DNA from 2 places in the Streptomyces sp. NPDC050485 genome. Region 1 is predicted to be linked to the other one. Evidence: riboswitches for the same ligand, from Rfam matches in the RefSeq annotation. Region 1 holds a riboswitch; the other holds the start of a gene.
The links. A riboswitch is a leader RNA that binds a small molecule or an ion and turns the genes downstream of it on or off. The one in region 1 is predicted to bind cyclic di-AMP.
Positions count from the first base shown of each region.

Region 2: another riboswitch for cyclic di-AMP. It lies ahead of ACIBK6_RS20425 (M23 family metallopeptidase); the one in region 1 lies ahead of ACIBK6_RS03765 (M23 family metallopeptidase).

Region 1 covers NZ_JBITHR010000002.1:17,674-32,185, reverse strand. Annotated here, with positions in the region: gene ACIBK6_RS03820 (NAD(P)/FAD-dependent oxidoreductase) at 1-646, shown strand, start outside; gene ACIBK6_RS03815 (RNA polymerase sigma-70 factor) at 727-1,647, shown strand; gene ACIBK6_RS03810 (LysE family translocator) at 1,722-2,339, opposite strand; gene ACIBK6_RS03805 (Lrp/AsnC family transcriptional regulator) at 2,453-2,905, shown strand; gene ACIBK6_RS03800 (maleylpyruvate isomerase family mycothiol-dependent enzyme) at 3,065-3,814, shown strand; gene ACIBK6_RS03795 (arsenate reductase ArsC) at 3,860-4,252, opposite strand; gene arsB (ACR3 family arsenite efflux transporter) at 4,347-5,450, opposite strand; gene ACIBK6_RS03785 (ArsR/SmtB family transcription factor) at 5,447-5,827, opposite strand; gene arsM (arsenite methyltransferase) at 5,934-6,689, shown strand; tRNA gene ACIBK6_RS03775 (tRNA-Met) at 6,848-6,921, shown strand; gene ACIBK6_RS03770 (PP2C family protein-serine/threonine phosphatase) at 7,544-8,665, shown strand; cyclic di-AMP (ydaO/yuaA leader) riboswitch at 8,942-9,080, shown strand; gene ACIBK6_RS03765 (M23 family metallopeptidase) at 9,092-10,162, shown strand; gene ACIBK6_RS03760 (aldo/keto reductase) at 10,305-11,249, shown strand; gene ACIBK6_RS03755 (PrsW family intramembrane metalloprotease) at 11,253-12,698, opposite strand; gene trmB (tRNA (guanosine(46)-N7)-methyltransferase TrmB) at 12,764-13,543, opposite strand; gene lhgO (L-2-hydroxyglutarate oxidase) at 13,696-14,512, opposite strand, start outside.
Region 2 covers NZ_JBITHR010000009.1:217,182-231,693, reverse strand. Annotated here, with positions in the region: gene ACIBK6_RS20440 (DNA topoisomerase (ATP-hydrolyzing) subunit A) at 1-1,203, opposite strand, end outside; gene ACIBK6_RS20435 (M16 family metallopeptidase) at 1,410-2,750, shown strand; gene ACIBK6_RS20430 (M16 family metallopeptidase) at 2,768-4,132, shown strand; cyclic di-AMP (ydaO/yuaA leader) riboswitch at 4,347-4,507, shown strand; gene ACIBK6_RS20425 (M23 family metallopeptidase) at 4,521-5,282, shown strand; gene ACIBK6_RS20420 (GntR family transcriptional regulator) at 5,488-6,165, shown strand; gene ACIBK6_RS20415 (HPr family phosphocarrier protein) at 6,387-6,668, opposite strand; gene ACIBK6_RS20410 (GNAT family N-acetyltransferase) at 6,821-9,754, shown strand; gene ACIBK6_RS20405 (DUF5998 family protein) at 9,958-10,545, shown strand; gene ACIBK6_RS20400 (alkaline phosphatase family protein) at 10,545-11,732, shown strand; gene ACIBK6_RS20395 (thymidine kinase) at 11,773-12,435, shown strand; gene ACIBK6_RS20390 (VOC family protein) at 12,486-13,259, opposite strand; gene ACIBK6_RS20385 (sulfurtransferase) at 13,474-14,322, shown strand; gene sepH (septation protein SepH) at 14,384-14,512, opposite strand, start outside.

The DNA.
Region 1 (14,512 bases):
ACCCGGCGCGGCCATGAACCGGAAGGCCAAGGCGTACCTGCACGCCGCGCTCGACCGGCTTGGCGTGCGGGTACGCAGCGGGGTCGAGGTGATGAAGGTGCTGCCCGGTGCGGTCGAGCTGGCGGGCGGGGAGAGCGTCGCCGCCGATGTGGTGGTGTGGACCAGCGGTACGCGGGTGTCGCCGCTGGCGGCCGCCGCCGGACTGGCCGTCGACGAGCGCGGCCGCATCGTCACCGACGCGGCGCTGCGGTCGCTGTCGCACCCGGAGGTGTTCGCGGTGGGCGACGCGGCCGCGATCCGCCAGGGCTACGGCGTCCTGCACGGCACCTGCCAGGGCGGCATGCCGACCGGCGTGCACGCGGCGCTGTCGATCCTGCGCGTACTGAAGGGCAAGCAGCCCAAGCCGTTCCGGTTCGGCTACTACCACACGCCGGTGAGCCTGGGCCGGGCGGATGCTGTCGTGCAGTTCACCCGCCCCGACGACAGTGCCCGGCGGATCTGCCTGACCGGCCGCACGGCGGCCCGGTATAAGGAGGCGGTGACCGCTTCCCCCTGGCCGACCTTCGGCCGCATGAAGAAGATGCCCGCCTCGGGCGCGTTCTGGCCGCACGGCGGCCGCTTCACCCGGATACGGGTGGCGCGGTGACCCGGCCGGTCCCGGAACACCCGGATACCGGTGGCGCGGTGACTCGGCCAGTCCCCGACCACTCGGATACGGGTCGCGCGGTGACCCAGTCGTTCCCGGACGTCGACCAGCAAGTGTTCCACCAGCACCGCAACCTGCTGTTCTCGGTGGGCTACCGCATCCTCGGCAGCGCGGCCGATGCCGAGGACGCGGTCCAGGACGCCTGGATCAAATGGTCGGCCGCCGACCGCTCCCAAGTGGCCGAACCCAAGGCGTACTTGACGCGGATCGTGTCGAACCTCGCGCTGGAACGACTGCGCTCCACCCGGAACAAGCGGGAGACCTATGTGGGCCCCTGGCTTCCGGAGCCCATCCTCACCTGCGGCGACACCGCCGAGACCGTCGTGGACGCGGAGTCCGTGTCGATGGCGGTACTGGTGGTGCTTGAGACGCTGAGCCCGCTGGAGCGCGCGGTGTTCGTACTCAGAGAGGTCTTCGGCTTCAGCCACGCCGAGATCGCGGAAGCGGTGGAGCGTTCCGAGTCCGCGGTGCGGCAGGCCGCCCACCGCGCCCGCGAGCACGTGCGGGCCCGGCGGCCGCGCTTCACCACGGACCGCTCGCAGCAGCGCGAGGCCACCGAGCGGTTCTTCGCCGCCGCGACTGGCGGTGACGTCAACGCCCTGATGGAACTGCTGTCCCCGGACGTCACCCTGTGGACCGACGGCGGCGGCAAGGTCCGCCAGGCCCTGCGGCCGGTCGTGGGCGCGGCCACGGTGGCCGCATGGTTCGCCGCCATCGGTACCGTCACCTACCAGGGCATCGAGCCTGCTGACATGAACGCCGAACTCGTCGAGATCAACGGCGGGCCGGGCATGGTCTTCACCGGACCGGAACGCGTGATCGCCACGGTCACCTTCGACTTCGACTCCGACGGCCGCATCACCGCCATCCACAACGTGGCCAACCCCGACAAGCTGCACGCCGTCACCAAGGGCACCGCCCACGACGTCGGCACGCGGTAAGACCTGCCTCAGGCTGCCGGCGCCCCGGTCCACAGCCAGGCCAGGGCGCACGCAGGCCACCAGGAGCTGCGTGGTCAGCGCGTCAGGCGTTCCACGAGGAGGAACGCGCCAATGGCGATCATCATGGCGCCGGAGGCACGAGTGACCGCGCGAGCGGCGGTCGGCCGGGTCTTCAGTACGGTGCGGGCAAGGACGCCGACAGCGAGGTAGACCACGGCGCACACTGCCATGTGGAGGGTGCCGAACAGACCGGTCTGGGCGGCGACGGGCCAACTCGCCGCGGGGTCGATGAACTGCGGGAACAGCGAGAAGTACAGCAGCAGCGCCTTGGGGTTCAGGCCGCTGGTCCCGACTCCCTTCAGCACGATCTGCCGGCGCGAGGAGGCCGCGGACTCCGTGGCGGCGCTCAGTGCGGCCGGCCGTGCCAGGACGCTCCCGCCGAGCCACACCAGATAGGCGGCGCCGAGAACGGTCAGTGCGGTGAGCAGGGTCGCGGAGCTCGCGACGATCACCACCAGGCCGGCCACGGCGAGCAGGGTGTACCCGGCGTATCCGGCTATCAGCCCGGCGACCGCGGGAACGACCGACCGGTCCCGCAGCCCCGCCGCGATCGCAAAGGCCCAGTCCGCGCCGGGGGTGAACACCAGCAGAAGATCCACTGCCAGGAAAGCCGCCAGCGTGGTCGTGTTCATGGATCGGTCCTTCTCGCGTTGTGCTGTTACGAGAGGAAAGGCTAGGTTCGTTGTGCCCGAAAGTGTTTCTGTATTTACCCCATGATCGCGAAATTTGGGGGAGAATCTTCTCCATGGATGCCCTGGACCGGAAGATTCTTACCGAGCTGCAGCTGGACGGCCGTCTGACGGTGACCGAGCTGGCGGCCCGCGTGAAGCTGAGCGTCTCGCCGTGCCACCGTCGCGTGCGCGACCTCGAACGCGAGGGCGCGATCCGCGGCTACCGCGCCGTCGTGGACGCGGCCACGGTCGGCCTGAACTTCGAAGCCCTGGTCTTCGCCACCCTGCGCTGGGAGGACCGCGACACCGTCACCGAATTCGAGAAGGCCGTGTCCGCCGTCCCGCACGTGATCCAGGCCCAACGCCTGTTCGGCGAACCCGACTACCTCCTGCGCGTGGCCACCACCGACCTGGCCGCCTTCCAGCAGCTCTACGACCAGCGGCTGGCCACCCTGCCAGGTGTCCAGCGCCTGACGTCCACCCTCGTCATGAAGCACGTCGTCGAGGACCGCCCACTGCCCGAGTAGCCACCCCGGCGAGCCATGTTCCGCGCCGTCGGCATGAGCAACTGCCGGGCCTCGTAAGCCACTTCGTGCGCCGCCACGTACGCGACCCCGCACGGCTGCTGCGTACGGCCGCCTCCCGATCGGCGGCCTGTTCGCCGGGCGGCCGTAAAGTACCGGCACGTGACCGACACCACCGACCTCGGCCGGGCGGACCTCGCCGGGCTCCTCGATGCCGTCCGCGGTTCCGTCACGCGGCTCGGCGACACCCTCGACGGGCTGACCGACCGTCAGGCCCGCGAGCCGTCCGCGCTGGCCGGATGGAGCCGCGGGCACGTCCTCACCCACCTCGCCCGCAGCGCCGACGTCTACTGGTGGCTGCTGACCCTGGCCCGCACCGGCGCCGAGCCCGGGCCCCGCGCCGACGGCCCCGCGCTGGAGCGCGCGCTGCGCGAGGGGGCCGGACGCGACGCCGTCGGACTTGTCGGTGACGTGTCCGGCAGCCTGGACCGGTTGCTCGGGGTGGCCGCGGCGATGCCGACTGGGCGATGGAGCACGCTGGTCAGCGCCCTCGCGGGCTGGCGGCACCCCGCTTGGTTCACCCTCCACCGGGCGTGGCGCGAACTCGAAACCCACCACGTCGACCTGAGCCTCGGCTACAGCACCGCCGACTGGCCCGCCGACTACGTCGCCTGGGCCCTCGACAGCACCGTCGCGGCGCTGGCGGTACGCGGCTTCCCGGTCGCCCGCATCGAGGCGACCGACCTCGGCCGCTGCTGGCCCCTTGCCCGGACCGGCCCCACCGCCACGGGCCCGGGGCGGGACCTTCTCGCCTGGCTCTCCGGCCGCGGCACGGCCGCCCGCCTCCCGGCGGATCACCCGCTGCCGACCCCGCCGACCTGGCCGCTTCCGCCGTCCCCGGGCTGGTCCTGACACCTGCCCGCGCGCTACGGGTGCGGGAGCCGTGCACTCCTACGGTCAGGGCGACTCGGGCAGGATCTCCTTGATCAGCCCGTCGATACGCTTCTTGATCTCGTCCCGGATGGGGCGGACCGCCTCGACGCCTTGACCCGCCGGATCCTCAAGCTGCCAGTCGAGGTAGGTCTTGCCCGGGAAGACGGGACAGGTGTCGCCGCAGCCCATGGTGATCACCACGTCGGACGCCCGCACCGCCTCGACCGTGAGCACCTTGGGGGTCTCGGCGGAGATGTCGATGCCGACTTCCGCCATCGCGGCGGCGACAGCCGGGTTGACCTGATCGGCGGGGGCCGACCCGGCGGAGCGGACCTCGACGCGGCCGTCCGTGAGATGGGTGAGGAAGGCAGCCGCCATCTGCGAGCGGCCGGCGTTGTGGACGCAGACGAACAGCACGGACGGCTTGGCATCAGACGTGTCGGATGCGTCCGGCGCGCTGGGCGCTTCAGGTGATGCGGGTGATGCGGGCGATGTAGGCAGTGCAGGCGATTCAGACATGGGCGGGACCTTCGGTGGTGGCGGCCAATGGAGGGGCCGGAGCAGGGGAGTTGGGGAAGTAGCGCCGGGCGGCGAGGGCGACGTACACCAGGCCGATGAGGACGGGCACCTCGATGAGGGGGCCGACCACTCCGGCCAGGGCCTGCCCGCTGGTGGCGCCGAAGGTGGCGATGGCGACCGCGATGGCGAGTTCGAAGTTGTTGCCCGCGGCGGTGAACGCGAGGGTGGCGGCGCGCGGGTAGCCGAGTCCGACCGCGCGGCCCAGGGCCAGCGAGCCCGCCCACATGACCGCGAAGTACACCAGGAGCGGCAGCGCGATCCGTACGACGTCCAGGGGCTGGGAGGTGATCGCGTCCCCTTGCAGGGCGAAGAGCACCACGATGGTGAACAGCAGCCCGTACAGGGCGAACGGGCCGATGCGTGGGATGAGTCGGGTCTCGTACCAGGTGCGGCCCCTGGCCTTCTCGCCGAGCCGGCGGGTGAGGAATCCGGCCAGCAGGGGGATGCCGAGGAAGATGAGGACGCTGCGGGCGATCTCCCATACGGATACGTCCAGGGCGGTCTGCTCCAGGCCGAGCCAACCGGGCAGGACGGAGAGGTAGAACCAGCCGAGCAGGCTGAACGCCAGTACCTGGAATACGGAGTTGAGGGCGACCAGGACGGCGGCTGCCTCGCGGTCGCCGCAGGCCAGGTCGTTCCAGATGATGACCATGGCGATGCAGCGGGCGAGGCCGACGATGATCAGGCCGGTGCGGTAGTCGGGCAGGTCCGGCAGGAAGATCCAGGCGAGCGCGAACATGAGGGCGGGGCCGACGACCCAGTTCAGGACCAGGGAGGGGATCAGCAGGCGCCGGTCGGCCGTTACGGTGTCGAGGCGGTCGTAGCGGACCTTGGCCAGGACCGGATACATCATCACCAGCAGTCCGAGCGCGATCGGCAGCGAGACCCCGGTGACGGTGACCTTGGCGAGCGCGTCCCCGAGCCCCGGAACCAGGCGTCCGAGCCCCAGCCCGGCCGCCATCGCGGCGAGAATCCACACCGCCAGGAAGCGGTCGAGGAACGACAGGCGCCCCGCCACCGGGGCGTTCTTGCTCATGGGGCGGTCCCGGCGGGCGCGGTGGGGCGGGTCAGGATGCCGGCGAGCTTGTCGGTCGTCTCGGGCAGCAGCCAGTAGTAGACCCAGGTTCCGCGCCGTTCGCAGTCGATGAGCCCGGCCTGCCGGAGCAGCTTGAGGTGGTGGGAGATCGTCGGCTGGGACAGGTTGAAGGCCGGGGTGAGGTCGCAGACGCAGATCTCCCCGCCGTCGCGCGAGGCGATCATCGACAGCAGCCGCAGCCGCACGGGGTCGCCGAGCGCCTTGAAGACCTTCGCGAGCTCTACCGCCTGCCCCTCGTCCAGTGGGGCGGTCAGCAGGGTCGGGCAGCATTCGTCGGCGTCGTCCTGGCCGAGCACCACAAGCTCTTGTTTCGACATGCTTCTATGTTGACGTTTTTCGATCCAGGGCGCAAGGTTGCATCGAGGAACGTCAATGCAGCCCGATCGGGGTCCCGCCAGGCCCTGGCATCGAGGAGTGAAGGCCATGAGCGAGCAGTCCACCGACCTGCGCGAGACCGTCCGGCGCCGGTACGCGTCCGCCGCCGTCCAGGTCACCGAAGGCGGCACCGCCTGTTGCGGACCGGCCGCGATCGAGGTCGACGAGAACTTCGGCCCCACCCGCTACGCCGCCGCCGAGCGCGAGGCGCTGCCCGCCGAGGCCGTCGCCGCCTCCCTAGGCTGCGGCAACCCCACCGCCGTCGCCGACCTGCGCGTTGGCGAGCGGGTCCTGGACCTCGGCTCGGGCGGCGGCATCGACGTCCTGCTCTCCGCGCGCCGGGTCGGCCCCACGGGCAAGGTGTACGGCCTCGACATGACCGAGGAGATGCTCGCCCTGGCGCTCGCCAACCAGAAGAAGGCCGGCGCCACCAACGTCGAGTTCCTCAAGGGCACGATCGAAGCCGTCCCGCTCCCCGCCAACACCATCGACGTCGTCATCTCGAACTGCGTGATCAACTTGTCCACCGACAAGTCCGCCGTCTTCGCCGAGGCCTTCCGCGTCCTGGTCCCCGGCGGCCGGATCGGCGTCTCGGACGTCGTCGCCGACGACACCCTGACCCCCGAGCAGCGGGCCGAGCGCGGCGACTACGTCGGTTGTATCGCCGGTGCGCTCTCCTTCGCCGAGTACCGGCAAGGCCTCGAAGACGCCGGGTTCACGGACATCGGGATCACACCCACGCACGCGGTGGCCGACGGCATGCACTCCGCCATCGTCCGGGCAACCAAACCCGACACACCCTAAGACTTGAGGTCGATCCGGCGAACGGGCTGGGCCGTTGTCCGGGCGATCGTCTCGAAGTCCTGGTCGTAGTGGAGCGGTGGGCGGCGGGCACCTCGGACGCCGTGGGTCGTAAATGGTTCGGAGCACCCCTCCGGATGGCGTACAGTTGTGTTTACCGACGCGGGGTGGAGCAGCTCGGTAGCTCGCTGGGCTCATAACCCAGAGGTCGCAGGTTCAAATCCTGTCCCCGCTACTGAACGAAGAGGACCGGCACTTTCAAGTGCCGGTCCTCTTCGCGTTCCCGGATGCGGCCCGCGAACCCGCCCGTTGCCCGGCGCGCATGAGTGGAGCACGTGGAGTAGCCTCGCGTGCGCCATGAGTGAGTGTGCGGTGGTTCTGCGGAGATGGGTGCGGGCGCGGGACACCGTGCTGCTCGCGCTCCTCCTCTGTGTGGTCGGGCTGAGCGGGTGCGATCGGGTGGGGGAGGCCGGGCTCGTCACGGGGGGTGGTGCGCGGGCTCCCGTGTACGTCGATCCCGGGCACGGGTGCCGGCTGAGTGCCGGCGACTGGGGCGCGCTGCCGTGCGGTGCGGCCGACCAGGCGGCCAACCACCGTCACACCAGGGGGAGTTGCGGCCGGGGTCGGCCGGGGCCGCATCGCTGCCGCCGCCATTGACGGCGGGTTCGGTCCGGCTGCCGCTGATCTTGACGCGTCCCCCGGCGCCGACCCTGCCCTGCGGATCCCGCCGTTCCCTGGCGCCGACTCTGCCCGCGGGATCCCGCCGTCCCCCGCCCCGCCCCGCCCGGCACCGGGACCCGCACCCGCTCGGCCGCTCCGGAGTCGCCGTCGGCGGTCGGGCGGGGCAGGCTGGACGGGTGCGGCAGCGAGCAGAGGGCGAGAGGCGCCTGGTACGGGCGCTCCCCGTACTGCTCATCGTCGTCGGCTTCGTTTTCGACGCCTCGACCCCGCCCGACCTGACCGCCGTCGCCCTGTTCGCGGGCGCCCCGGTGGTCGCCGCCCCGTTCTACTCGGCCCGCGCCACCGCCGTCGTCGCGGCCCTTTCGGTGCTCGCCGTGGTGGGGCTCTGGTTCCTACAGGGCATCCCCAGCCTCGGCGAAGGCGCCAGCGAGCTGTTCACCGTGCTGTTGGTGGGCGGCCTGGCCCTCGTCATCAACCGCATCCTGCGCCGCAGCGGCGAACAGCTCGCGTCGGCCCGCGTCATCGCGGAGACCGCGCAGCGCGCCGTGCTGCCCACGCCTGCGGCCCGCATCGGCGGCCTCCACGTCGCCGCGCGGTACGAGGCGGCGCAGGCGGACGCGTTCATCGGCGGGGACCTGTTCGCCGTGCAGGAGACCCCGCACGGGGTGCGGCTCATCGTCGGTGACGTACGCGGAAAGGGGCTCCAGGCGGTGGAGGCCGTCGCCGTGGTGATCGGGGCGTTCCGGGAGGCCGCCGAGCAGGAGTCCTCGCTGGAGGCGGTGGCCCAGCGCCTGGAGCGGGCGCTGGCCCGCGAGGGCACCCGGCGCGACCGGCTCGACGCGGTCGAGGGGTTCACCACCGCGGTGCTCGCCGAGATCCCCCGCGGCGACGGCACCGTACGCCTGGTCAACCGGGGGCATCCCGAGCCGCTGCTGCTGTACCCGGACGGGTCCGTGGACATGCTCGTCCCGGCCGAGCCCGCGCTGCCGCTCGGCATGGCGGACCTGGGCGTGTGGCCGGACCGGTCCGATGCGCGGCCGTTCCCGGCCGGGGCGACGCTGCTGTTCTACACCGACGGGCTGTCCGAGGCGCGCGACGGGCGGGGCGTCTTCTACGACCCGCGGGCCCGGCTGCGCGGCGCGGTCTTCCCCGGCCCGGAGGCGGTCCTGGACGCGCTCGTGGACGACGTACGGCGCTACACCGGCGGCGGCGCGAACGACGACATGGCGCTGCTCGCGGTGGCCCGGCCCACCGAGGGGCAGCCCGACCGCCGCCGCACCGTCAGGATCGTGAAATGAGCCCGGCCGGAGCCTGCCACGGAGGCCGTCCCGGATCCTGTCACCGTGGGTGCCCGAAAGGTGTCCCTCCGCATAACATTTGACACACCGTCAGGAAACGCTGTGAACGCGAGTCGCGCTGAATCGCCGTCAACTCGTCCGGTTTGACCCGGCTGTGGCCGCTAAGTCCAGGCCAAGACCGTTAACGATCAGTGGGAACGGCTTGGAATCCGGACCGGGTGTCTATTAACGTTCGATAACGCAGCGCGGTCGGCCCAGCCGCCGCAACGGCGGCACCGCGCGCACGCGCCGAATCCCGAAAGGGAACCGGGGAACCACCAACTTGGGGTGAATCAGGCGCCTTTACGGGTGCCTGTAGGAGACCTTCCTGCTCCGAACCCGTCAGCTAACCCGGTAGGCGAGAAGGAAGGAAAGGAGCGCGCCCTCGTGGCGTCCAACGAGCCTGCCCTCGACACCCCCATACCTCTCGATTCCCGGTACGGCGACGTGCCCGGCGACAGCGAGAGCTGGGAGGAGTGGGACCCGACCGCGGAGTCCGTACGTCCGGTACGCGGCCGGCACCGGGTGGCCAAACAGCGCGGCGGACTCGCCCGCAGCTCCACCGTGCTGGGCGTCGGCGTCATCGCCGCGGTCGGCGCGGGCGGCATGGCCACCGCGCAGCCCAAGCCGCCGGTCTCCATCTCGCTGCCCGACTCCCTCACCCAGAACCTGCCGGACCTCGGGTCGCTGCCCGGCGTCGGCGAGCTGGTCTCGCACAACGCCCCGGACACCCCGAAGAGCGAGGCCGCACAGGCCGACCAGAAGATCGCAGCCTCCCCGCTGACCATGACCGGCCTCTCCACCGCCGAGGCCGAGCAGGGCGCCACCGACGCCGGTGAGGCGCTGCGCGCCCGCATCCTCCAGCAGGCCGAGCAGCAGAAGGCGAGCGCCGTCGCCGAGGCGAAGGCGGCCGCGCAGAAGGCCGCCGCCGAAAAGGCCGCGGCCGAGGCCAAAGCCAAGCAGGACGCGGCGACGGCCAAGGCCGCGGCCGAGAAGAAGGCGGCCGAGGAGGCCGCGGCGAAGAAGGCGGAGGAGGAGCGGCTGGCCAAGCTGGCCGCGAGCTACTCGCTGCCGGTCGGCTCGTACACGATCACCTCCACGTTCGGCGAAGCCGGCTCGATGTGGTCCTCGGGCCACCACACCGGCCTGGACTTCGCGGCCCCCACGGGCACGCCGCTCAAGGCGATCCACTCCGCGACGGTCAAGTCGGCGGGGTGGGCCGGTGCGTACGGCTACCGCACGGTGCTCACCCTCGACGACGGCAGCGAGCTCTGGTTCTGCCACCAGTCGTCCATCGCGGTCAGCGCGGGGCAGAAGGTGGCGACGGGGGACGTCATCGGGCGGATCGGCGCGACCGGCAACGTCACCGGGCCGCACCTCCACCTGGAGGTCCACACCCCGGACGGCACCGGCATCGACCCCATGACCTGGCTCCAGTCCAAGGGGCTCAACCCCTGATCGATCCGAACGGGTCCGGAGTCGTCCATGGGGCTCGACCGCTGATCGATCCGAACGTGTCCGGAATCAATCGTCCATGCGGCTCGACCCCTGATCCGAACGGATGCGGAATAGCGCCCGGCGCACGGGAGTTGATCACCACATGACCTCTCTCCGTGCGCTCGGCGGCTCCGATCTGTCCGTCTTCCCGCTCTCCCTCGGCGGCAACGTCTTCGGCTGGACGGCCGACCAGGACCAGTCGTTCGCCGTCCTCGACGCCTACACCTCGGGCGGCGGCAACTTCATCGACACCGCCGACGCCTACTCCCAGTGGGCCCCCGGCAACTCCGGCGGCGAATCCGAGACGATCATCGGGAAGTGGCTGGCCGCCCGCGGCAACCGGGCCGATGTCGTCGTCGCCACCAAGGTCGGCGCCCACCTCCAGCACAAGGGGCTGGCCGCGAACACCATCAAGACCGCCGCCGAGGAGTCGCTGCGCCGCCTCGGCACCGACTACATCGACCTGTACTACACGCACTACGACGACCCCACCGTGCCCGTCGAGGAGATCATCACCGCCCTCGACCAGCTGGTCCAGGACGGCAAGGTCCGCGCGATCGCCGCCTCCAACATCACCCCGGAGCGGCTCCAGGAGTCCCTGGACTTCTCCGACCGCGAGGGCCTCGCCAAGTACGTGGCGCTCCAGCCGCACTACAACCTGGTCTCCCGCGACACCTACGAGGGCGCCCTCCAGGAGACCGCGTCCCGCGCGGGCCTGGCCGCCGTCCCCTATTACTCGCTCGCCTCCGGCTTCCTCACCGGCAAGTACCGGCCGGGCCAGACCGTGGACAGCCGACGCGCCGAGGGCGCGGGCAAGCACCTGGAGACCGAGCGGGGCCGCAAGGTGCTCGGCGCGCTCGACCGGATCGCCCAGGAGCGCGGCGCCGAGATCGCCACGGTCGCGCTGGCCTGGCTGGCCGCCCGGCCCACCGTCGCCGCCCCCATCGCCTCGGCCCGTACGGTCGAGCAGCTGCCGGCGCTGCTCGCCGTCGCCGACCTGGAACTCACCGACGCCGAGGTCTCCGAGCTGACGGCCGCCTCGGCATAGGCCTCAGCGTAGGTAGGGGTTGTACTGCGCCGGGCCCGGCAGCGGGCCCGGCTGACCGTACGGCGCGTACTGCGCGTGCTGGGTATAGGGGTGCGGCGGGGCGAACTGCGGGGGCAGCCAGATCCGGCCCGTCGCCTGCGCCGCGTACAGCAGCGCCGGGGCTGCGACCGGCTTGCGCTCCCACAGATGGTGGAGGAGCTCCTGCTCGCGGGCCGCGAAGTCGGGGTCCGGGCCGGTCGCGCCCGCGCTCCGGTAGGCCCGGTGCCGCAGGAAGGCGAGCGAGGTCGCGAACGCCTCGTACTCGGCGACCGCCCGCGCCGCGGGCTTCCCGCCGAAGCTGTGGTGGGCGAAGTCCCGCGCGGTGGCGCGGGCCCGCATCGAGGACAGGGCGAGCGGCTCCACTGGCCCGAGCCAGCCGGCCGCCGCGTACGCGGGCAGCTCGGCGGCGACCGTACGCAACTCCCGCTGCCGGCTCCAGATCGCGAGCCAGGTGAGCAGCCCGAACACCGGCACCATGAAGGCCCCGTACACGATGTAGAAGCCGTACACCCCGAACAGCGTCGAGCTGTTCCACAGGGCGTGCATGCCCATCGCGAGCACCAGACCGAACAGCGGGAACGCGATGCGGCGCAGCCGCTTTGCCGGCGGCGAGAGCGCGGCCGCGCCGAAGCCGATGCCGGTCAGCACGGTGAACAGGGGATGCGCGAACGGCGACATGACGACCCGGACGAAGAAGGTCGCAGCCGTGGTCGAGGCAAGGCCAGCGCTGTGACTTGCCTGGTCCTCGCCGAAGGCGTTGCCCAGGTAGAGGATGTTCTCGGTGAAGGCGAAGCCCGTCGCGGTGAAACCGGCGAAGACCACGCCGTCGACAATGCCCGTGAAGTCGCGTCGGCGGAACAGGAACAGCAGCAGTACGGCCACCGCCTTCGCGCTCTCCTCGACAACCGGGGCTATCACGCCGGCGCCCAGGTGATCGGCCGAGGAAGGGTCGGCGGTGGCCGTGGCTATCCAGCGCGTCGCGAACGAGTTGGCGATGATCGCCACCAGCGCGGCGGCGCAGGCGCCCCACGCCAGGGCGAAGAGCAGGTTGCGCCAGGGGCCCGGGTCCACCCGGTCCAGCCAGCGGAACGCGGCCCCGAGCAGCGGCACCGGCAGCACCGCGAGCCCGAGCCCGACCAGGAAACCCTCGGTGCCGGTCTGTGCCCGTACGAGCGCGAGGATGACCAGACCGCACAGCGCGAGCAGGGTGATCAGCGCGCCCGCGCGGACCGCTTTGGAGCGCCAGAAGTCGCGGCGCGGCCGGTAGCGCCACTTCGCCCGGTCGGGCGGCACGGCCTCGAACCGCGGCTCGTCCGCGCACGCCGGAACCGGCCGGCCAGGACAGGCCGGGCCGGCCTGCTGGGGCGGCTGCCCGGGGTGCGGGCGATGCGGAAGCGGCTCGAAGGACACCAGACGACCCTAACGAGGGTCACTGACAATGCGCGACGGTGTCCGCACTACCCGCACTACCCGCACTACCCGCTGTGCCCGACCCGGCGGAAGAGGAGGTCGTGCACGACGTGGCCCTTGTCGAGGCCCTGCCCCTCGAACCGGGTCAGCGGCCGGAACGCGGGCCGGGGCGCGTAGCCGCCGCCCGCCACCGTGTTCTCGAAGTCGGGGTGCGCGGTCAGCACTTCGAGCATCTGCTCGGCGTACTCCTCCCAGTCCGTCGCGCAGTGCAGTACGGCGCCGGGCTTCATCCGCGTCGCGGCGAGCGAGAGGAACTCGGGCTGGATCAGGCGGCGCTTGTGGTGGCGCTTCTTGGGCCAGGGGTCCGGGAAGTACACACGGAGCCCGTCCAGGGCGTCCGGCTCCAGCATTTCGCGCAGCAGGATGATCGCGTCGCCGTTGGCCACCCGGATGTTGCTCAGACCGGCCCGCTCGGCGAGGCCGAGGAGGTTGCCCTGGCCGGGGGTGTGCACGTCCACCGCGAGGATGCCGGTCGACGGGTCCTCCGCGCCCATCTGCGCGGTGGCCTCGCCCATGCCGAAGCCGATCTCCAGGACGACGGGAAGGCCGTCGAACATCTCGGCCGGATCGATCTTCCGCAGCCCGTCGATGTCGAAGCCCCAGACCGGCCACAGCCGCTCCAGGTACTCGCCCTGGCCGGTGGTCACCCGGCTGCGGCGGGGCTGGAAGCTGCGGATGCGGCGTTCGTGGTGCGAGCCCGCCGGGTCGGCGGCGGGGCCGCCGGGGAAGCGGGGCGCCTTGTCGCGCGGCAGGACTTGGCGGGCGGGGTCTACTGGGGTGCGGATTGGCTCAGACACAGTGCCGTCAATTCTACGACCCTGCTGTCGGCGGGGCCCGGCCCCGGACCCCGGGCTGCCCCGGTGGGGCGGGGTGCTTCCGCGGCTGATCGGTTGGGTGCGGGTTGTGGGTGGCTGGTCGCGCAGTTCCCTGCGCCCCTTTAATGCGCGCCCAGGGTTGCGAGGACCCGGTCCGCGACCTCCCTCCCGATCGGCAGCGATGCCGTCGCCGCCGGGGACGGGGCGTTCAGGACGTGGACCGTGCGCGGGGTCTCGCGGATCAGGAAGTCGTCCACCAGCGTGCCGTCGCGCAGCACCGCCTGGGCTCGCACGCCCGCCGGGGCGGTGCGCAGGTCGGTCTCCTCGACGGCGGGGAGCAGTCGGCGCACCGCTTCGGTGAAGGCGCGCTTGGAGAGCGAGCGGTGCAGTTCGCCCGCGCCGTACCGCCAGTGTCTGCGGGCTATGTGCCAGGTGCCGGGCCAGGCGAGGGTGCCGGCCAGCTCGCCGGGGCGCACCGTCCGCCAGTCGTAGCCCTCGCGGGCCGCGGCCGGCACGGCGTTGGGGCCGACGTGGACCGAGCCGTCGACGCCCCGGGTGAGGTGGACGCCGAGGAACGGGAAGGCGGGGTCGGGCACCGGGTAGACCAGGCCCTTGACCAGACCGGGCCGGGCCAGCTCGTAGTACTCGCCGCGGAACGGCACGATCCGCACGCCCGGCTCGTCGCCCGCGAGCCGGGCCACCCGGTCGCAGTGCAGGCCCGCGCAGTTCACCAGGGCCCGGGCGCGCAGCACCGTGCCGTCGGCGGTGCGCACCGCGACGCCCTGCGCGGGGCGCCGCGCGATGCGTACGACCTCCGCGCCGTACCGCACCTCGGCGCCGGAAAGCTCCGCGAGGCGGGCCGCCACCGCCCGGTAGTCGCACACCCCCGTCGTGCCGACGTGGATCGCCGCGAGGCCGCGGACCTCCGGCTCGTACTCC
Region 2 (14,512 bases), on a different contig from region 1:
GTCGACCAGCGCGACGAGCAGGCCCTCCACCAGGTGCAGCCGGTCCCGGCGCTTGGTGCGGCGGAACTCGCTGCGGCGCCGTACGACGTCGAAGCGGTGGTCGAGGTAGACCTCTAGCAGCTCCTTGAGGCCCAGGGTGAGCGGCTGCCCGTCCACAAGCGCCACATTGTTGATGCCGAAGGACTCCTCCATCGGCGTCAGCTTGTAGAGCTGCTCCAGGACCGCCTCGGGCACGAAGCCGTTCTTGACCTCGATGACAAGCCGCAGCCCGTGCGAACGGTCGGTCAGGTCCTTCACATCGGCGATGCCCTGGAGCTTCTTCGAGCCGACCAGGTCCTTGATCTTGGAGATCACCTTCTCCGGGCCGACGGTGAAGGGCAGTTCGGTCACGACCAGGCCCTTGCGGCGGGCCGTCACGTTCTCCACGGCCACCGTGGCGCGGATCTTGAACGTGCCGCGACCCGACCCGTACGCGTCCTTGATCCCCCCCAGGCCCACGATCCGGCCGCCGGTCGGCAGGTCGGGACCCGGCACGAAGCGCATCAGCGCCTCAAGATCCGCCTCCGGGTGCCTGATCAGATGGCGGGCGGCGGCGATGACCTCGCCCAGGTTGTGCGGCGGCATATTGGTCGCCATACCGACCGCGATCCCGGACGAGCCGTTGACCAGCAGGTTCGGATAGGCGGCCGGGAGGGAGACCGGCTCCCGCTCCTGGCCGTCGTAGTTCGATGTGAAGTCGACCGTGTCCTCGTCGATCGATTCCGTCATCAGCGAGGTGGCGTCGGCCATCTTGCACTCGGTGTACCGCATGGCGGCCGGCGGGTCGTCGTTGCCCAGCGAGCCGAAGTTGCCGTGGCCGTCGACCAGCGGCAGGCGCATCGAGAACGGCTGCGCCATGCGGACAAGCGCGTCGTAGATCGACGCGTCGCCGTGAGGGTGCAGCTTGCCCATCACCTCGCCGACGACGCGGGCGCACTTCACATAGCCGCGGTCGGGACGCAGGCCCATCTCGTTCATCTGGTAGACGATGCGGCGCTGGACGGGCTTCATTCCGTCACGGGCGTCCGGCAGGGCCCGCGAGTAGATCACGGAGTACGCGTACTCAAGGAAGGAGCCCTGCATCTCGTCGACGACGTCGATGTCGAGGATCCGCTCCTCGAAGTCGTCGGGCGGCGGCGGGGTCTTCGTGCTGCGGCGGGCCATCGCGGCTGCTGCTCCTTCACGTACCGGATCGGAACTGATGCCGACCATTGTGGACCGTCCCACTGACAACGCCGACCGCGACCCGGGAACTTCGCCAGGTCCCCGCGCGCTTGCATACAGTGGCAGGACTTCTCAACCCAGGACTTCCCCCGCCAGTACTTCACCTCGCAGTACTGCACATCGCGAACGAAGGGACGTACATGCCCATGGGTCACACGGCCACAGCGCAGGCCGGCTCCGGCGGTCTGACAGCGACTGAGCACCGACTGGCCAACGGCCTGCGCGTGGTGCTCTCCGAGGACCACCTGACCCCGGTCGCCGCGGTGTGCCTCTGGTACGACGTCGGCTCGCGCCACGAGGTCAAGGGCCGCACCGGCCTCGCCCACCTCTTCGAGCACCTCATGTTCCAGGGCTCCCACCAGGTGCCCGGCAACGGCCACTTCGAGCTGGTGCAGGGGGCCGGCGGCTCGCTGAACGGCACCACCAGCTTCGAGCGCACCAACTACTTCGAGACCATGCCCGCCCACCAGGTGGAGCTCGCGCTCTGGCTGGAGGCCGACCGCATGGGCTCGCTCCTCGCCGCGCTCGACGAGGAGTCGATGGAGAACCAGCGCGACGTCGTCAAGAACGAGCGCCGCCAGCGTTACGACAACGTGCCCTACGGCACCGCCTTCGAGAAGCTGACCGCGCTCGCCTACCCCGAGGGCCACCCCTACCACCACACGCCGATCGGCTCGATGGCCGACCTGGACGCGGCGACCCTCGAAGACGCCCGGAACTTCTTCCGTACGTACTACGCGCCCAACAACGCCGTGCTCGCGGTGGTCGGCGACATCGACCCCGAGCAGACCCTGGCGTGGGTGGAGAAGTACTTCGGCTCCATCCCCATTCACGACGGCAAGCAGCCGCCGCGCGACGGCGTGCTGCCCGACACCATCGGCGGGCAGCTGCGCGAGGTCGTGGAGGAGGACGTCCCGGCCCGCGCCCTGATGGCCGCCTACCGGCTGCCGCACGATGGCACCCGCGAGGCCGACGCCGCCGACCTGGCGCTGACCGTCCTCGGCGGCGGCGAGTCCTCCCGGCTGCACAACCGCCTGGTCCGCCACGACCAGAGCGCCGTCGCCGCCGGCTTCGGCCTGCTGCGCCTCGCCGGCGCCCCCTCGCTCGGCTGGCTCGACGTCAAGACCTCCGGCGGTGTCGAGGTCCCCGACATCGAGGCCGCGGTGGACGACGAGCTCGCCCGGTTCGCCGCCGAGGGGCCGACCGAGGAGGAGATGGAGCGCGCCCAGGCCCAGTTGGAGCGCGAGTGGCTCGACCGGCTCGGCACGGTCGCCGGCCGCGCCGACGAACTGTGCCGGTACGCCGTGCTGTTCGGCGACCCGCAGCTCGCCCTGACCGCGGTCGACCGGGTCCTCGACATCACCGCCGAGGAAGTGAAGGCGGTCGCCGCCGCGAAACTGCGCCCCGACAACCGGGCCGTCCTGGTGTACGAGCCCGTCGCGGCGCCCGAGGCAAGCAACGAAGAGGAAGAAGAGGCCGGCCAGTGACGGACGCTGTCGTGACCATGGAGTTCCACCCGCAGCCGGCCGCCGGCACCGCCAAGCCGTGGGCCTTCCCGGCCCCCGAGCGCGGCACCCTCGCCAACGGCCTCACGGTGCTGCGCTGCCACCGCCCCGGCCAGCAGGTCGTCGCCGTGGAGATCTTCCTCGCGGCCCCGCTGGACGCCGAGCCCGAGGGCCTCGACGGCGTTGCCACGATCATGGCGCGGGCGCTGACCGAGGGCACCGACAAGCACTCGGCGGAGGAGTTCGCCGCCGAACTGGAGCGGTGCGGCGCCACCATCGACGCGCATGCCGACCACCCCGGCATCCGGGTCTCCCTCGAAGTGCCGGTCTCCCGCCTGCCCAAGGCGCTCTCGCTGCTCGCCGAGGCGCTGCGGGCCCCCGCGTTCGCCGACTCCGAGGTCGACCGGCTCGTGCGCAACCGCCTGGACGAGATCCCGCACGAGCAGGCCAACCCGTCCCGGCGGGCCGCCAAGCAGCTCTCCAAGGAGCTGTTCCCGGCCGCCGCGCGCATGTCGCGCCCCCGCCAGGGCACCGAGGAGACGGTCGCCGCGATCGACGCGGCGGCGGTGCGCTCCTTCTACGAGGCGTACGTGCGCCCCTCGACGGCCGTCACCGTCATCGTCGGCGATCTGTCGGGCACCGACCTCGACGCGGTCCTCGCGGACAGCCTGGGCGACTGGACCGGTGACACCGCCGAGCCGCGCCCCATCCCGCCGATCACCGCAGACGACACCGGCCGGGTCGTCATCGTGGACCGCCCCGGCGCGGTCCAGACCCAGCTGCTCATCGGCCGCATCGGCGCCGACCGCCACGACCGGGTCTGGGCGGCCCAGGTGCTCGGCACGTACTGCCTGGGCGGCACCCTCACCTCCCGGCTCGACCGCGTGCTGCGCGAGGAGAAGGGTTACACCTACGGCGTGCGTGCCTTCGGCCAGGTGCTGCGCTCGGGCCCCGACGGCGGTGCCGCGATGCTCGCCATCAGCGGCTCGGTCGACACCCCGCACACCGGCCCCGCGCTGGAGGACCTGTGGAAGGTGCTGCGCACGCTGGCCGCGGAGGGTCTCACGGACGCCGAGCGCGAGACCGCCGTGCAGAACCTGGTGGGCGTCGCCCCGCTCAAGTACGAGACCGCGGCGGCCGTCGCCGGGACGCTGGCCGACCAGGTCGAGCAGTTCCTCCCGGACGACTACCAGGCGCAGTTGTACGCGCTCCTGGCGGAGACCGGCACCGTGGAGGCGACGGCGGCCGTCGTCAACGCCTTCCCGGCCGACCGGCTGGTCACCGTCCTCGTCGGTGACGCGGCGCAGATCGAGGAGCCGGTCAGGGCGCTCGGAATCGGTGAAGTGACCGTCGTCGCGGGCTGATTGAGGCCCTGGACAACTGGACACATGGGGACCCCGGTGGCGGATGCGCCGCCGGGGTCCTCCCCTATTGGGGGCATATGTCCGGTTTATTGGGGAGGTTACCTGTCTGTCATGTGGCGTGCGCTACAAAAGCCGGTGTCTGTTTGGTGATTGAAAGATCAGCCGTCTAGCGTCGGTCCCGCTGTCCGTCACCACCCGTCGCACCCGCGGCACCGGACAGTGATCGCCGAGTCCCCGTACGGCGCGAGCCAGGGGAGCCGGGGACCCACTCAGTCCCTGGGGTGAATCGGACGCCTCCGCCCGCGGAGGAGCCCGTAGGAGACCTTCCTGCTCCGAACCCGTCAGCTAACCCGGTAGGCGAGATGGAAGGAAAGGACACCGCCACTTCATGGCGTTCACCCGTGCCACCGGGAAGCACCGCGCGCCCAGCCGCATGACGCGCCGCAGCGCGAACATCGCGGGCATCGCCACCCTCGCCACCGCCGGAGTCGTAGGCACCCTCGCCTCCCCGGCCACCGCCGCCCCGAGCGTCGCCGACACCGGCCTCACCCAGGCCATCGTCATCGGTGACAGCCTCGCCGACCAGCTCGGTGCCCAGGCCGAGGCCCAGAAGCAGGCGGCCGTGAAGGCCAAGGCGAAGGCGGAGGCCGAGGCGGCCGCGCAGCGCAAGGCGCAGGAGCGGGTCAAGGCGGACCGCGAGGCCAAGGAGCGCGCGGCGCGCGAGGCCGAGCGCAAGCGCCTCAACACCTTCGTCGCCCCCATATCGGACAGCTATGTGTCCACCGGCTACAAGACCGGCGGATCCCTGTGGTCCTCCGGCGCCCACACCGGCATCGACTTCCATGCGGAGAGCGGCACTTCGGTGCACGCGGTGGGTCTGGGCACCGTCGTGGAGGCCGGCTGGGGCGGTGCGTACGGGAACAACATCGTCATCAGGATGAACGACGGCACGTACACCCAGTACGGCCACCTCTCGGACATCCAGGTCTCCGTCGGCCAGTCCGTCGAGCCGGGCCGGCAGATCGCGCTGTCGGGCAACACCGGCAACACCACGGGCCCGCACCTCCACTTCGAGGCCCGCACCGCCCCGACCTACGGCTCGGACATCGACCCGGTCGCCTACCTCCGCTCGCACGGCGTCTCGGTCTGACCCGCCCCGCGCACACCGAAGACCCCCGGCACGCCGCCGGGGGTCTTCGCCGTTGGCCAAAAAATATCCATTGGTTCCGGCCCGTCACCGGGAATTAACAAAGCCTGGAATAGAGTCGCGGAACAGACATCGATAGACACACCGAGAGGCGCCGACTGGCGTCGTTCGACCGCGTTTCGCGGGGATAAAGGCGGAGGTTCGGCCCATGCGCATTCCGGCGCACTCGGTATGCACGGCGATCCGCGACGACATCGTCTCGGGTGCCCTGGAGCGCGGCAGCCGGCTCATCGAGGACGTACTCGCCCGCCGTTACGGGGTCTCCCGCGTCCCGGTCCGCGAAGCCCTGCGCACTCTGGAGTCCGAGGGCTTCGTGACCACCCGCAGACATGCCGGCGCCTGGGTGGCAGAGCCCACCGATCTGGAGGCCGCCGACCTCCTCGAACTGCGCGTGCTGCTTGAGCCGTTGGCCGCCGCACGGGCCGCGTCGCGCCGCTCCGAGGCGCATCTCAAAGTGCTGCGCGGCCTGGTGAGGCTGGGTCAGGAACGGGCCCGGCGCGGCCAGGGCGAGGATCTGCGCTCGCTGGGCGGCTGGTTCCACGAGACGCTGGCCCAGGCCTCCCTCAGCCCCGGACTGATCGCGCTGCTCACGCAGTTGAGGCACAAGGTGGCCTGGATGTACGCGGTCGAGCAGCCGGCCCGGCCGACCGAGTCCTGGGCCGAACTCGGCGCGATCACCGACGCGGTGGCCCGCGGCGATGCCGAACGCGCCCGCTCGCTCACCGCCCTGCACGCCGAGCGCTCTTTTTCCGCCCATCGGCTGCGGCGCCCCGCCGCGGTGAGCACTTCGCAACCTGCCGTACACACGGCGAGCGCCCGCACTTAACAGCCGGGCCGTATACAAAGAAAGCGCGGTGCGGGACTGTATTTCGGCTGCTCGAAATGAAATGCGGACCGCGAAATGCTGGCCCGGAAATGCGGACGCGGGAATTCCGTCATCGAAATGCGTGCGCAGGGTACATGTGCGGGGTACGTCGGCCGGGAAAACGAAAGAGCCGCCGGTCCCGAATGCGGGATCAGCGGCCCTTCGCTGTGCAGCCGACCGGATCAGACGGTCTCGGGGAGCTCCTCGAGACCCTCGGCGACCAGCTTGGCCAGCCGGTCGAGCGCGACGTCCGCGCCCTCGGCGTCGGAGGCCAGCACGATCTCCTCGCCGCCCTGCGCACCCAGGCCGAGCACCGCGAGCATGGAAGCGGCGTTGACCGGGTTGCCGTCGGTCTTGGCGATCGTCATGGGGACTCCGGCAGCCGTGGCGGCACGGACGAAGATGGACGCGGGGCGGGCGTGCAGGCCCTCGGCCCAGCCGACGTTGACGCGGCGCTCAGCCATGGTGTTGCCCTTCGAAATCTCTGACGGTTGTCTAGACCAGTCTCTCATGTGGTGCGCAGTGCTCCTACCGACCTTAGGCCCGCTTCCGCCGCCGTTCGGCCCTCCCCACCGTGCCCCGCCCCGGATGGCCCCGCGCCCCGTACGCTTTCGGTATGACGACGGCGTCCGACCCCGCGTACCCCGCTCACTGGGAGGCCGACGTGGTGCTCCGCGACGGCGGCACCGCGCGCATCAGGCCCATCACCACCGAGGACGCCGAGCGGCTCGTTTCCTTCTACGAGCAGGTGTCGGACGAGTCGAAGTACTACCGCTTCTTCGCGCCCTACCCCCGGCTCTCCGCCAAGGACGTCCACCGCTTCACCCACCACGACTACGTGGACCGGGTCGGACTCGCGGCCACCGTCGGCGGCGAGTTCATCGCGACCGTCCGCTTCGACCGCATCAACGCCCAGGGCCGGCCGGCCTCCGCCCCCGCCGACGAGGCCGAGGTCGCCTTCCTGGTCCAGGACGCCCACCAGGGCCGGGGCGTCGCCTCCACCCTGCTCGAACACATCGCGGCGGTCGCCCGCGAACGCGGGATCAGGCGGTTCGCGGCCGAAGTGCTGCCCGCCAACAGCAAGATGATCAAAGTGTTCACCGACGCCGGGTACCAGCAGAAGCGGTCCTTCGAGGACGGCTCTGTCCACCTCACCCTCGATCTGGAACCCACCGCCGAGTCCCTCGCCGTGCAGCGCGCCCGGGAACACCGCGCCGAGGCGAGATCGGTGCAGCGCCTGCTCGCGCCCGGCTCGGTCGCGGTCATCGGCACCGGCCGCGCCCCCGGCGGGGTCGGCCGCACGGTCCTGCGCAACCTCCTGGACGCCGGGTTCACCGGGCGCGCGTACGCGGTGAACCGGGCGCTCGGCGACGGGCCGGGGGAGCTCGACGGGGTGCCCGCCTTCTCCTCCGTCGGCGCGATCGGCGAACCCGTGGACCTGGCGATCATCGCGGTGCCCGCCGAGCGGGTACCAGAAGCCGTCGCCGACTGCGGCGAACACGGCGTGCAGGGCCTCGTCGTCCTGTCGGCCGACTACGCGGAGAGCGGCCCGCACGGCAGGGAGCGCCAGCGCGAACTGGTGCGCCAGGCCCGCTCGTACGGGATGCGGCTGATCGGCCCGAACGCGTTCGGGATCATCAACACCGCGGCGGATGTGCGGCTGAACGCATCGCTGGCGCCCGAGCCGCCGCCCGCGGGCCGGATCGGCCTGTTCACCCAGTCCGGCGCGATCGGCATCGCCCTCCTGTCGGGCCTGTACCGGCGCGGCGCGGGCCTGTCGACGTTCATCTCCTCCGGCAACCGCGCCGACGTCTCCGGCAACGACTTCCTCCAGTACTGGTACGAGGACCCCGACACCGATGTGGTCCTGCTCTACCTCGAATCGATCGGCAACCCGCGGAAGTTCACCCGGCTCGCCCGCCGTACGGCCGCCGCGAAGCCCGTCGTGGTGGTGAAGGGCGCCCGGCACAGCGGTTCGACGCCGCCCGGCCACGCGGTCCCGGTCACCCGGGTACCGGACGCGACGGTCTCCGCGCTGCTGCGTCAGGCGGGCGTCATCCTGGTCGGCACGGTCACCGAACTCGTCGACGCGGGCCTGCTGCTCGCCGGACAGCCACTGCCCGCGGGGCCCCGGGTGGCGATCCTCGGCAACTCGGAATCCCTCGGCCTCCTGACGTACGACGCCTGCCTGAGCGAGGGCCTGCGCCCGCTCAAGCCCCTCGACCTGACGACGGGCGCGACCCCGGCGGACTTCCGGGCGGCCCTCGCGGCGGCCCTGGCGGACGAGGAGTGCGACGCGGTGGTGGTGACGGCCATCCCCTGGGTCGGCGAGAACGGAGCCGTGGAATCCGGCGACGGCCAGGTGCTGGCCGAAGCCCTGCGCGCGGCCGCGGCAGCGTCCCCGGCGAAGCCGGTCGCGGTGGTCCACGTAGAGATCGGCGGCCTGGCAGAGGCCCTGTCGGCAGCGGCCCGCACGGTGAAGAGACCCAGCCGCCAGGATCCGGCCCTGGCCGGGACCAATCCCCAGGATCCAGCCCTGTCCGGCATCAATCAAGCCCCTCGTGGGGGTCCCTCCCTGGCCCGCAAGGCCTTGGGGGAGTTTGAGGAGCGGGGGTCCGGGGGCCGCGCCCCCAGCCCACCCACCGGCGGGCAGCCGAAAAACCACCCACCCCGCGAGGCCACCCGCATTCCCGCCTACCCCGCCGCGGAGCGGGCCGTCCGCGCCCTCGCCGAGGCCGTCCGCTACGGCCAGTGGCGCAGACAGGCCGCCGACCCCGGCAGGGTGGGGGAGTACGACGACATCGACGAACCCGGCACCGCCGCGCTCATCGAGCGCCTGCTCGGCCCCGCCCCCGACCCCCGCGGCACGACCCTGACCGCGGCGGACGCCGAGGAACTGCTCGGCCGTTACGGAATCCCGGTGCGCCCGGCCCTGCCCGCCCCCGACGCCGCCCAGGCCGTCGAGGCCGCCCGCCGCCTCGGCTACCCCGTCGCCCTCAAGACCACCGCCCCGCACCTGCGCCACCGCCCCGACCTCGGCGGCGTACGCCTGGATCTCGCGGACGAGCACCAACTCGCCCGTGCATATGCCGAATTGACGGCGAGCCTCGGCAAGCCCGGGGAGCTGAAGCCCGTGGTGCAGGCGATGGTTCCGCGCGGAGTGGACACCGTCGTGCGCGCTTCGATCGACTCCGCGGTCGGCGCGGTGCTCTCCTTCGGGCTCGCCGGTGCCGCGTCCGAACTGCTCGGCGACACCGCGCACCGGCTGATCCCGGCCACCGACCGCGACGCCGCCGAACTGCTCAGATCCATCCGGACCGCGCCGCTCCTGTTCGGCTGGCGGGGCTCCGCGCCCGTCGACACCGCGGCCCTCGAAGAGCTGCTCCTGAGGGTGTCGCGGCTGGTCGACGACCATCCCGAGGTGGTCGCCGTCGGCCTGGAGCCCGTGATCGTCGCCCAGCGGGGCCTGTCGGTGCTCGGCGCACACGTCCGCCTCGCCCCGCCCCCCGCCCGCAACGACCTCGGCCCACGGCGGCTGCCCAGCTACTGAGGGCCTGTGTGTAAACCCCGCCCGGATCAGGCCGCGGCGTCTGGTGCGTGCGATCGCAAGGCGGCTGGAAGTCCTCGTAGCGGAGCTACTAGGGCTTTCGGCCAACGCGGCGAGCGTGCGTGCCAGACGCCGGGGACCCGGGCGGGGTTTACACACAGGCTCTGAGGGCCGTGGGCCGCCTGCGGCAGCTTAAGATGGACCCCATGGCGAAGACCGGTACGACGACCCAGGGGCTCCGCGCGGCGATCGAGCGCAGCGGCTACTACCCGGCCCTTGTGGCCGAGGCGGTGGAGGCCGCCGTCGGCGGTGAGCCCATCGCGTCGTACCTGGTCCACCAGGAGACCACCTTCGACGCGAACGAAGTGCGCCGCCATGTGACGGTCCTGGTGCTCACGGACAACCGGTTCATCGTCAGCCACACCGACGAGCAGAACGCGGACACCAGCTCCCCGACGCCGTACGCCACCACCTCCACGGAGTCCGTGAAGCTCGGCCGGATCTCGTCGGTCGTGGTGAGCCGCGTCGTCGCCAACCCCGAGTCGTACACGCCCGGCACCCCGCCCCGCGAGGTCGTGCTGACCATCGGCTGGGGCGCGGTCTCGCGGATCGACCTGGAGCCCGCCGCCTGCGGCGACCCCAACTGCGACGCCGACCACGGCTACACCGGCAACTCCACCGCCGACGACCTGAGCCTGAGGGTCAGCGAGGCCGGCGACGGCCCGGACACGGTCCGCCAGACCCTGGCCTTCGCCCAGGCGCTGTCCGAGGCGACCGCGGCGACCGGCCGGTGATGGCTCAGCCCGCCTGGCAGGATCCCGAACCCCTCGCCCTCGACACCGCACCCGTCCCCGAGTACGGCACCGGATCGCTCGCCGATCTGCTGCCCACCCTCGTGGCGGGCCAGGGCGTACCCGGTTTCGAGCAGCGCATCGCCGGGCTCGCCCCCGCCGACCGCAACTGCGTCTTCCTGATCGACGGCCTCGGCTGGGAGCAGATCAAGGCGCACCCGGACGAGGCCCCCTATCTGCACTCCTTGCTCGGCACCTCCCGCGGCAACACCGGCCGTCCGATAACCGCCGGTTTCCCCGCCACCACCGCGACCTCGCTGGCCTCCGTCGGCACCGGGCTCGCCCCCGGCGAGCACGGCCTGCCCGGCTACACCGCGCGCAACCCGGAGACCGGCGAGCTGATGAACCAGCTCCGCTGGAAGCCCTGGACCGACCCGCACGCCTGGCAGCCGTACCCGACGGTCTTCCAGCTCGCCGACCAGGACGGCGTGCACACCGCCCAGGTGTCGTCGCCGACCTTCGAGCACACCCCGCTGACCAAGGTCGCCCTGAGTGGCGGCAGCTTCCGCGGCAGGCTCTCCGGCGAGGACCGCATGGACCTCGCGGCCGCCCAACTCGCTGCCGGTGACCGGTCGTTGGTCTACACGTACTACTCCGACGTCGACGGCAAGGGCCACCGCTTCGGCGTCGACTCCGACGCCTGGCGCGGCCAGCTGATGTACGTCGACCGGCTCGCCCAGCGCCTCGCCGAACAGCTCCCGCCGCGCGCGGCCCTGTACATCACCGCCGACCACGGCATGATCGACATCCCCTTCGACGAGCAGTCCCGCATCGACTTCGACGAGGACTGGGAGCTGCGGGCCGGGGTCGCCCTGCTCGGCGGCGAGGGCCGGGCCCGGCACGTCTACGCGGTGCCGGGCGCCCAGGCCGATGTGCTGACCTGCTGGCGCGAGGTGCTCGGCGAGCAGTTCTGGGTCGCGAGCCGTGAGGAGGCGATCGCGGCGGGCTGGTTCGGCCCGAGCGTCGACGAGCGCGTGCACGGCCGGATCGGTGACGTGGTCGCCGCCGCCCGCGACGACGTGGTCATCACCGCCTCGCACCGCGAGCCCCACGAGTCCGCCATGGTCGGCATGCACGGCTCGATGACACCGGTGGAGCAGCTCGTACCGCTCCTCGAAGTACGCTCGTAGCACCCCCTTCTCCACGCATCTGAAAGGCCGTCAACTTCCCATGCCCGAGCTGGTGTTCTTCTCCGGAACGATGGACTGCGGAAAGAGCACCCTCGCTCTTCAGATCGAGCACAACCGCTCCGCGCGCGGTCTGCAGGGCATGATCTTCACCCGGGACGACCGGGCGGGCCAGGGCAAGCTGTCCTCCCGGCTCGGTCTGGTCACCGACGCGGTCGAGGCCGCCGACGGCTTCGACTTCTACGGCTACCTGGTCGCCCACCTCTCCAAGGGCGGCCGCTGCGACTACGTCATCGCCGACGAGGCCCAGTTCCTCGGGCCCGAGCAGATCGACCAGCTCGCCCGGGTCGTGGACGACCTCGAACTCGACGTGTTCGCCTTCGGGATCACCACCGACTTCCGCTCCAAGCTGTTCCCCGGCTCGCAGCGCCTGGTCGAACTCGCCGACCGGGTCGAGGTGTTGCAGGTCGAGGCGCTCTGCTGGTGCGGCGCCCGCGCCACCCACAACGCCCGCACCATAGGGGGCGAGATGGTGGTCGAGGGAGCCCAGGTCGTGGTCGGCGACGTCAACCGCTCCGATGACGAGATCGGCTACGAGGTGCTGTGCCGGCGCCACCACCGCCGCCGGATGACGGCCGCCGCGTCCCGCGCCGCCGCCCTCTCCCCGGACGTCCTCCCGGTAGACGCCGAGGCCGCTCGCGTCTGAGGGCCTGTACGGGTCCCGGGCGGAGTTCGGACGCAGGCTCCGAGGGCTTCTCAGCCGGACGACCGTACGAGGGTGAAGACGGCCCCATCCGGATCCGCCACCGTCGCCACCCGCCCGCTCGCGCCCTCACGCGGCTGCTGGAGCACCTGCCCGCCGAGGTCGGCGACCCGCAGCACGGCCTCGTCCACGTCCGCGGCCTCGAAGTACGTCATCCAGTGCGCGCCCTTGTCGCGCGCCAGGGCATGGCCCACGCCGTGCAGCGAGGCCACCGGTCGGCCCGTCAGATGCAGCGTCACATAGTCGAAGTCGGCCGAGACGACCCCCTCCAGGTCGTAGCCGAACACCGCCTGGTAGAACTTGCCGACCGACGCCGTCTCGCGCGTGACCAGTTCGTTCCAGGTGGGGGTGCCGGGCGCGCCCGCGATCGCGGTGCCCACGTGCGCGCCGGCCTGCCAGATCCCGAAGACCGCGCCCGCCGGATCCGAGGCGATCGCGAGCCGGCCCGCCTCGCCGGCGTCCAGCGGCCCCACCCCGACGGTGCCGCCGCAGTGGCGGATCGTCTCGGCCGTCTCGTCCGCGTCGTCGGTCGCCAGATAGGTGGTCCAGGCGATCGGCAGATGCCGGTCGGGCGGCAACTGACCGATGCCGGCGATCTCCTTGCCGTCGAGCAGCGCGCGGACGTACGGGCCGAGCTGCTGCGGTCCCGGCCGGAACTCCCAGCCGAACAGCGCTCCGTAGAACTCCTGGGTCGCGGCCAGGCCGTGCACCATGAGACTCACCCAGCAGGGCGTGCCAGGTGTGCGCCGGGTCTCCGACTGGATCATCGTCACTCTCTCCTCGGCCGTCGCCATCGTGCTGCTCGGGGGCGCCGTTCGGCGAACCGCGCGCACCCGGGCCGATGCTTCCACCACCGGGGCCCCACCGCGCCCCGGCCGCGCCGCTTTTGGCGCGTTCCCGCAGGAGGATGCCCGTTTTGGGGCTCGTCATCCTTTTCGCGGCCGTTACGTTATGGGCGGACTCTGCGCAAGGATGACCCCCATGAACGCCATCATCACCGCATCCGCACTCGCCGCCGAGGCGGCGGGGCCGCGGCCTCCGGTCCTGCTCGACATCCGCTGGCAGCTGAGCCTGGCCAAGGCGGCCGGGGCCGCGCCGTTCGACGGCCGCGCCGAGTACGCGGCCGGACACCTCCCCGGCGCCGTGTTCGTGGACCTCGACGCGGAACTGGCCGGACCGCCCGGGGCCGGCGGCCGCCACCCGCTGCCGGACGTGGCCGAATTCGGTGCGGTCATGCGGCGGTCGGGCGTGTCGGCCGACACGCCCGTCGTCGTGTACGACGGCGGCCAGGGCTGGGCCGCCGCCCGCGCCTGGTGGCTGCTGCGCTGGACGGGCCACCCGGACGTGCGGGTCCTCGACGGCGGGCTCGCCGCCTGGACGGGTGAGCTGTCCACCGAGATCCCCGCGCCCGCGGCGGGCGACTTCCGGCCCGCGCCGGGCGCCGTCAAGCTCCTCGACGCGGACGCGGCGGCCGCCCTGGCCCGCTCCGGGCTGCTGCTCGACGCCCGCGCGGGGGAGCGGTACCGGGGTGACGTGGAGCCGATCGACCGGGTCGGCGGGCACATCCCGGGCGCGGTCTCCGCGCCGACCACCGAGAACGTGGGCCCGGACGGCCGCTTCCTGCCCGCCGATGAACTGGCCGCCCGCTTCAAGGCCATTGGCGCCTCGGGCAGCGAGGTCGGCGTGTACTGCGGCTCAGGCGTCTCCGGCGCCCACGAGGTGCTGGCCCTCGCCGTCGCGGGGATCCCGGCCGCGCTGTACGCCGGTTCCTGGTCCGAGTGGTCGTCGGACGAGTCCCGGCCGGTGGCCACGGGCCCCGATCCGCAGTAGCGGGGACGCGACGGGGCCCGCACGCGCGCCGCGTGCGGGCCCCGGCTCGATGCCGAAGTCGCTAGTCCTGCTTCTTCCTTCGGGTGCCGAACACGATCTCGTCCCAGCTCGGCACCGCGGCACGGCGTCCCGGACGGACCCCGTCCGCTTCGGCCTGGCGGTCGGTGGTGCCGGTGAGCCGGTCGCGGTG